2 regions of the Microbacterium sp. CIAB417 genome follow, and region 1 is predicted to be linked to the other one. Evidence: riboswitches for the same ligand, from Rfam matches in the RefSeq annotation. Region 1 holds a riboswitch; the other holds the start of a gene.
The links. Region 1 has a riboswitch for glycine ahead of KYX17_RS13370 (glycine cleavage system aminomethyltransferase GcvT). Riboswitches for the same ligand answer to the same signal wherever they lie in the genome.
Positions count from the first base shown of each region.

Region 2: linked by a shared signal. The riboswitch ahead of KYX17_RS01465 (glycine cleavage system aminomethyltransferase GcvT) and the one ahead of KYX17_RS13370 (glycine cleavage system aminomethyltransferase GcvT) in region 1 are both predicted to bind glycine.

Region 1 covers NZ_JAHZUT010000003.1:220,183-224,199, forward strand. Annotated here, with positions in the region: gene nadA (quinolinate synthase NadA) at 1-450, opposite strand, end outside; gene KYX17_RS13360 (NUDIX domain-containing protein) at 447-1,205, opposite strand; gene KYX17_RS13365 (MarP family serine protease) at 1,316-2,500, shown strand; glycine riboswitch at 2,556-2,650, shown strand; gene KYX17_RS13370 (glycine cleavage system aminomethyltransferase GcvT) at 2,784-3,980, shown strand; gene gcvH (glycine cleavage system protein GcvH) at 3,977-4,017, shown strand, end outside.
Region 2 covers NZ_JAHZUT010000001.1:283,165-287,181, forward strand. Annotated here, with positions in the region: gene KYX17_RS01455 (ABC transporter ATP-binding protein) at 1-586, shown strand, start outside; gene KYX17_RS01460 (ATP-binding cassette domain-containing protein) at 583-1,416, shown strand; glycine riboswitch at 1,444-1,538, shown strand; gene KYX17_RS01465 (glycine cleavage system aminomethyltransferase GcvT) at 1,681-2,913, shown strand; gene gcvH (glycine cleavage system protein GcvH) at 2,910-3,287, shown strand; gene gcvP (aminomethyl-transferring glycine dehydrogenase) at 3,287-4,017, shown strand, end outside.

The sequences.
Region 1 (4,017 bases):
GAGGAGGTCGGCGGTCTCGGCCATGAAGTGCACGCCGCAGAAGACGATCGCCTCGGCATCCGGGTGCTCGAGCGCGGCGTTGGCGAGCTGGAACGAGTCGCCCACGTAGTCGGCGTGACGCACGACCTCCTCGCGCTGGTAGAAGTGCCCGAGCACGACCACGCGGTCGCCCAGGGTCTCCTTCGCGCGGCGGATGCGGGCGTCGAGCTCGTCGTCGCTCGCGTCGCGGTAGGCCTGAGGGAGCATGCCCTGGCGCGGGGAACCGGTGGGGATCACATCGCCCATCGAGGCGCCCGGCCCGTATCCGGGACGCGTATCGAAGTCCCACGGGCCCGCCGCGAGGTCGGTGTTGCAGGTGGACCCCGACCCGGCGCCCGAGACGATCGCCTGGATCTCGTGATCGACGGACGGATCGATGGGACGCGGCTGGATGGTCAGCGTCGTGCTCATGTCGTGCTCGATTCGTGACTTCGCGGGCGGCCGAGGGGGCCGCGATCGGCCAGCTCGACGTCCTGGTTGTAGCGGTACAGCCGTGCCGGCCGGTGACTCCCGGTGCGGAACGACTCGGTGGGGATCAGGGTGTTGCTGTTCTCGACCTGCCGGCGGAAGTTGGCCGGGTCGAGCTTGCGGTCCAGGATCGCCTCGTTGACCTCTCGCAGGTCCGCGAGCGTGAAGGCGTCCGGAAGCAGGCCATGGGCGATGCGGCTGTAGCCGACCTTGTTGCGCAGTCGCCACAGGGCGTAATCGACGATCGCGTTGTGGTCGAAGGCGAGGCCCGGAAGATCGGTCGCCGTGAACCAGTCGACGTTCTCGGGCGCGTCTCCCGCCGCGGCGTGCGCGGCGCTCTGCGCATCGACCTCGTCGGAGCGCAGCAGCGCCCAGTACACGATCGAGACGACGCGGCTGGGCGAGCGGCCGATGTCGCCGAACGCGTAGAGCTGCTCGAGGTAGCTCGCGCTGAGACCGGTCGTCTCGGCGAGCGTGCGCGAGGCCGCCTCATCGAGGTTCTCCGAGGCGTCCAGCCAGCCGCCGGGCAAGGCCCACAGCCCCTCGTACGGATCGCGGGTGCGTTTGACGAGGGGGAGGACGAGCCGCGGATCCTCGTCGCCGTCACGCCGCAGGCTGAAGATCACAGTCGAGACCGCCACGCGCGTCTCGGTGGACTCGGCGTCGGCGGTGTCAGGAGAGGGGTTAGTTCGTGTCATGGTGACCTTAACTCGAGACGATCTTAGTGTCATCGCGACCAGAAGCAAAATCCGTCGCCGGCTCAGGCGTCTCGCGGCGCCCTGTCAGCGCGGCCGCCTACGCTGACCGCATGCCGCCGATCGTGATCGACATCCTGCTGGTCGTGGTGCTGGTGATCGTGCTGATCCAGGGATGGCGGCGGGGCCTGCTGGCGAGCGTCGGGACGATCGCCGGACTCGTGGTCGGGGCGGTCGCCGCGTGGTGGCTCGTGCCGGTGGTGTCCCGCTGGGTCCCCGATCCCGCCTGGCGCGGCTGGGCGGCGCTGGCCGTTGCGGTGGGGCTGCTCGTGCTGGGTGCCTCGCTCGGCGGAGCCCTCGGTCGGGCGCTGCGCCGGGGAGCGACGCGCATCCGCCTGCGAGGAATCGATCGGGTGCTGGGAGCCGGGGCCATGACGGTCGTCGCGGCCCTCGTGCTCTCGCTGGTCGGGCAGAGCGTCGCCGCCCTCGGCATCCCCTTCGTGTCCTCCGCCCTCGCATCCTCCGCCGTCCTGCGCACGATCGACACGGTCACGCCGCGGCCCGTCGACGAGGCGTTGGTGCAGGTGCGCTCGGCCGTTCTCGACGACGGGCTGCCGCAGCTGGGTGCGCTGTTCGGAGAACTGACCGCACCCACCGACGTGGCGCCGCCCGTGGACCTCGACGATTCCGCCCTCAGCACCGCGGCACAGTCGGTGGCGCGCATCGCCGGAACGGCGTACTCCTGCGGACGCAACCTCACCGGGAGCGGCTTCGTGGTGGCTCCCGATCGCGTCGTGACCAACGCCCACGTGATCGCGGGCGTCGAGCGTCCGATGGTGGAACTGCCGGGGCGCGCCGCGCGCGAGGGACGCGTCGTGTACGTCGATGCCACGGCGGATCTCGCCCTGATCGCGGTGGACGATCTGGATGCGGCCGCGTTGCCGATCGGTGCCGATCTCGGCCCCGGCGCCGCCGCCGTCGTGCAGGGCTACCCCTACGGCGGACCGTTCACGATGGGCAGCGCCACGGTGCAGACCGTCGGGGTGGTCTCGGTGCCCGACATCTATGACCAGGGACGCGATCAGCGCGACGTCTACGCGCTGGCGGCCACGGTCCGCCCCGGTAACTCGGGTGGCCCGGTGCTGAACGCCGCAGGGGAGGCCGTGGGCATCGTGTTCGCGCGCGCCGACGACGGCTCCGAGATCGGGTACGCGTCGACCGCGACCGAGCTCGCCCCGGTCGTTGAGGCAGCGCCCACCCTGACGGATGCCGTCGGCTCCGGCGCCTGCGTGCCCTGATCGCCCGCGCGGGTGCGGCGGGCTATGCTGGCCCGACAACGTGAATATCGGCCCCACGACCGGTGCGGGAGAGTCTCGGAGATCTTGTCCGAGCACCGAAGGAGCAAGCCTCCCCGCCAATCTCTCAGGTACGCGTACCGCCCCGGTCGGGCGACTCTGAAAAGCGATCCTCGCGGATCCGCCGACGGTGAAAGATCGCGCCCCGCGTGTTCGAAACTCTCAGGCCCATGACAGAGGGGGAGTTCTCAGGCCCTCGCCTACCCGCATCCACCCGGGAGAACTCATGACCGATCCACGCTCCACCCCGCTCCGAGACCGCCACGAGGCGGCCGGAGCCGCCTTCACCGACTTCGGCGGATGGCTCATGCCCGTGCGCTACGGGTCCGATCTCGCCGAGCACCGTGCCGTGCGCGAGGCCGCAGGGCTCTTCGACATCTCGCACATGGCGGAGTTCCTCGTGACGGGCGCGCACGCGGGAGCCTTCCTCGACTACGCGCTCGCCGCCCGCCACTCGGGCATGCGGCTCGGCAAAGCGAAGTACTCTCTCGTGCTCGCCCCCGACGGCGGCATCGTCGACGACGTCATCGTCTACCGCCTGGCCGACGACTGGTTCATCGTCATCGCCAACGCGGGCAACCACGATGCGGTGGCGGAGGCGCTCGCCGACGCGCGCGCATCGTTCACGCCGCCCGCTCCCGCCGTGAGCGCGGACGGATCGTTCGGATTCATCGCCGGGGTCCACGTCACGGTCGAGGATGTGTCCGACGACTCGGCGCTGCTGGCCCTGCAGGGCCCGGCGGCGATCGCGGTGCTCGAGGCGTTGCCCGGTCTGGAACTCGCAGAACCCGCGCGTCGTCAGGGCGATGCCCCGACGCCGTGGAGCTTCGACGACCTCGGCTACTACAGTGTGCGCGCCGCGGACTTCGCCGGGCAGTCGGTGCTGATCCTGCGCACCGGGTACACGGGGGAGGATGGCGTCGAGATTCTCGTGCGACCGGATGCGGCAGCTGAGCTGTGGGACGCCCTCCTGGCGGTGGGGGAGCCTTTCGGCCTCGTCCCCGCGGGCCTCGCGGCGCGCGACACCCTGCGCCTCGAGGCGGGCATGCCGCTGTACGGGCACGAGCTGAACCGCGACGTGCGGCCCGCGCAGGCCGGGCTCGCACGCGTGGTCGCCGACGACAAGGACGCCTTCATCGGCAAGGGGGCGACCGAGCCCGCGTCCGATGCGCGCGTTCTGGTCGCCCTTGTCTCGGAGGGCAAGCGTGCAGGGCGTGCGGGCTATGCCGTCCTCGACGCCGAGGGCACCGTGGTCGGCGAGATCACGAGCGGTGCGCTCAGCCCCACCCTCGGACATCCGATCGCGCTCGCCTACGTCGACGGTGACCGAAGCCCGATCGGCACAGACCTGTTCATCGATGTACGCGGCTCGCGAATCCCCGCGACCGTGACCGAACCGCCCTTCTACCGGAGGAAGAAATGACCGTCGATCCGACCACGCTGTCCTACACCGCCGAGCA
Region 2 (4,017 bases), on a different contig from region 1:
GGTGTTCCAGGGGGCGATGAACTCCCTCAACCCGGTCATCAGTGTGAAGGCGCAGATCTTCGACGTCTTCGACACGCATCGTCCCGGCATGAGCCGCCGCGCCAAGACCGAACGCGCGGAGGAGCTGCTCCGGCTCGTGGGGGTGGATCCCTCCCGGCTGACGAGCTTCCCGCACGAGCTGTCCGGAGGAATGCGCCAGCGCGTGATGATCGCGATGGCGCTGGCGCTGGATCCGCAGGTCATGATCATGGACGAGCCGACCACCGCCCTGGACGTGGTCGTGCAGCGCGGGATCATCCGCGAGATCATGCGTCTTCGGGAGAAGCTCGGCTTCGCGGTCATCTTCATCACCCACGACCTGCCGATGCTCCTGGAGATCAGCGACCGGATCGCGGTGATGCTGCAGGGCGAGATCGTCGAACAGGGCACCGCGGAGGAGATCTACCGGACCCCGCAGCACGAGTACACCCGGAAGCTGCTCTCCAGCTTCCCGAGCCTGCGCGGAGAGCGCGGCGGCTTCGTCCGCAGCGGCGACGCCGCACACGCGGGGGCGGCCGCGGCATCCGTCAAGGAGGACGTCCGATGAGCACTCTGGAAGCACGCCACCTCGTCAAGGACTTCCGCCTGCGTTCGGGGCTCAAGTCCACGACGCTGCACGCGGTCAAGGACGTCTCGTTCACTCTGGAGGCGGGCAAGACGATCGCGCTCGTGGGCGAGTCCGGCAGCGGGAAGTCGACCATCGCCCGGATGCTGATGAAGCTGGAGACGCCGACGTCGGGGGAGATCCTGCTGGACGGCGCTCCCAGCGGGAGATCCGGATCCGCGCTGGCGCGCTACCGGTCGGACGTGCAGATGGTGTTCCAGGACCCGTTCGCGTCGCTCAACCCGTTCCACACGATCATCCATCACCTCGAGCGGCCCCTGCGCATCCACCACCCGAAGCTCTCCCGCGGCGAGGTGCGCGAGAAGGCCCTCGATCTGCTCGAGCGGGTGCGGCTGTCGCCGGCCGAGAGCTTCGCGGAGCGGCGTCCGCACGAGTTGTCCGGCGGACAGCGGCAGCGCGTCGCCATCGCCAGGGCGCTTGCGCCGGGCGCACGGTTCATCGTCGCCGACGAGCCGGTCTCGATGCTCGACGTGTCGATCCGTCTCGGCGTCCTGAACCTGCTCGCCGACCTGCAGCGCGAGGAGAACCTCGGCGTGCTCTACATCACGCACGATCTCGCCACGGCACGCCACTTCAGCGACGAGATCCTCGTGATGTACCGGGGAGACATCGTCGAGCGCGGGCCGGCGGACGCGGTCATCCTCGACCCGCAGCACGACTACACGAAGACCCTGTTGGGCGCGGCGCCCGACCCGGAGAACATGGGCCGGCTGCGCGACGAGGTGCGCGCGGAGCTCGCGGGGAGGCCGTAAGCTGGTCGCACAACTGAAGACGGCCCCACGACCCGTGCGGGAGAGCCCCGGTGATTCCGGCCGGGCACCGAAGGAGCAAGCCTCCCCGCCAATCTCTCAGGTACGCGTACCGCGCCGGTCGGGCCACTCTGGAAAGCGATGCCCGCGCATCCGCCGACGGTGAAAGCCCCATCGGGGTGAAACTCTCAGGCCCATGACAGAGGGGGAGTTCTCGGATACCGTGCATTCCGTACGGCATCCATCCGTCCGATCCGGGAGAACTCCGTGGCCCGCTTCACACCTCTGCGCGAGCGACATGAGTCGCTGGGCGCGTCCTTCACCGACTTCGGCGGCTGGCAGATGCCGGTGCGCTACACGTCGGACCTCGCCGAGCATCATGCCGTGCGCCGGGCCGCGGGTCTGTTCGACATCTCGCACATGGCCGAGTTCACCGTCGACGGTCCGGATGCCGCGGCCTACCTCGATCACGCGCTGGCCGGTCGGATCTCCGCCGTGGCCGTCGGCCGGGCGAAGTACTCGCTCGTGCTGGCCGAGTCCGGCGGCATCGTCGACGACGTCATCGTCTACCGGCTCGGCAAGGAGAGCTTCCTGATCATCTCCAACGCCGGGAACCGGGATGCCGTGGCGCACGCGCTCCAGGAGCGGACGCGTTTCGACTCGCCTGCGGCTCGCTCAACGAGCGAGGGGGGTGCGGACCGTTCGACGAGCGAAGGGGGTGCGGACCGTTCGACGAGCGAAGGGGGTGCGGACCGTTCGACGAGCGAAGGGGGTGCGGACCGTTCGACGAGCGAAGGGGGCGTCACGGTCGTCGACGTCTCCGACGACTACGCGCTGCTGGCCGTGCAGGGCCCGGCCGCCGAGACGATCCTCGCCGAGACGGACGGCATCACGGAGGTCTCGATCCCGTGGGCGGAACAGCGCTACTACGCCTGGGCGTCGGCCCGCTTCCGCGGCGAGCCGCTGCTGATCGCGCGCACCGGGTACACCGGCGAGGACGGCTTCGAGCTGCTCGTGCGCGCCGCCGACGCGACCGCCCTGTGGGATGCGGTGCTCGCGGCGGGGGAGCCGCACGGTCTCGTTCCCGCCGGTCTCGCGGCACGGGACACGCTCCGTCTCGAGGCGGGCATGCCGCTGTACGGCCACGAGCTGACGCTGGACACCAAGCCGGCGCAGGCGGGGCTGGGACGCGTCGTCGCCGCCGACAAGGACGATTTCGTGGGCAGGGACGCGGTGCAGCCGGCATCCGACGCGCGAGTCCTGGTCGGCCTCGCCGCTGAGGGCCGTCGAGCCGGCCGTTCGGGCTACGCCGTCGTGTCGGAGGACGGTTCCGTCGTCGGCGAGATCACCAGCGGTGCGCTCAGCCCGACGCTCGGACACCCGATCGCCATGGCCTACATCGACCCGGCGGCGCGCGAGCAGCCGCTCTTCCTGGACGTGCGGGGGACGAGGATCCCCGCGACCCTGACCGACATGCCTTTCTACCGGAGGACGAGATGACCGACCTGACAACCCTGAAGTACAGCGAAGAGCACGAGTGGGTCGCCGTCGACGGCGACACGGCGACGGTCGGCATCACCGACTTCGCCGCGGACGCCCTCGGCGACATCGTCTTCGTGGAGCTGCCCGCCGTGGGCACCGAGCTCACCCGGGGCGCCGTCTTCGGCGAGGCCGAGTCGACGAAGTCGGTCTCCGAGCTCTATGCGCCGGTCGCAGGAACCGTGACCGAGGTCAACCAGGCCGTGGTCGACGACCCGGCCCTGGTGAACTCCTCGCCGTTCGAGGACGCGTGGCTGATCAAGGTCGCCGTCGCCGATGGCGCGCTCGACGGCCTGCTGGATCGCGACGCCTACGTCGCCATCACGGAGGGCTGATGGTCTCCTTCGCCGACCGTCACATCGGGACGACCTCCGACGCGCAGCGGCAGATGCTCGACGCCCTCGGGGTCGCGGATGCCGAGGCCTCCGTCGACGAGCTGATGCGCCAGGCCGTCCCGGCATCCATCTTCACCGCCGCAGGGGAGTCCGCCATCCCGAGCGCCGCTACCGAGGCCGAGGCGCTCGCGGAACTGCGCGCCCTCGCCGCGCGCAACACGGTCAGCACGCCCATGATCGGCCTGGGGTACTACGGCACGATCACTCCGAGCGTGATCCAGCGCAACGTCCTGGAGAACCCGTCCTGGTACACGGCGTACACGCCCTATCAGCCGGAGATCTCGCAGGGGCGCCTCGAGGCGCTCATCAACTTCCAGACCATGGTGGCCGACCTGACCGGGCTGTCCACCGCGAACGCCTCCATGCTCGACGAGTCGACGGCGGTCGCGGAGGGCATGCTGCTCGCACGCCGCGCGTCCAAGGCCGCCTCGAACGTCTTCGTGGTCGACTCCGGAGCGTTCCCGCAGACCAAGGCCCTGCTGGCGACCAGAGCGGATGCCGTGGGCGTCGAGCTCGTCGAGCGCGACCTCGCGGCCGGCGAGGCGCTGCCCGAGGAGCTGTTCGGCGTCTTCGTGCAGTATCCGGCTGCCTCGGGCCTCGTGTGGGACCCCACGGCGGTCATCGACGCGACGCATGTCGCCGGGGGCCTGGCCGTGGTCGCGGCCGATCT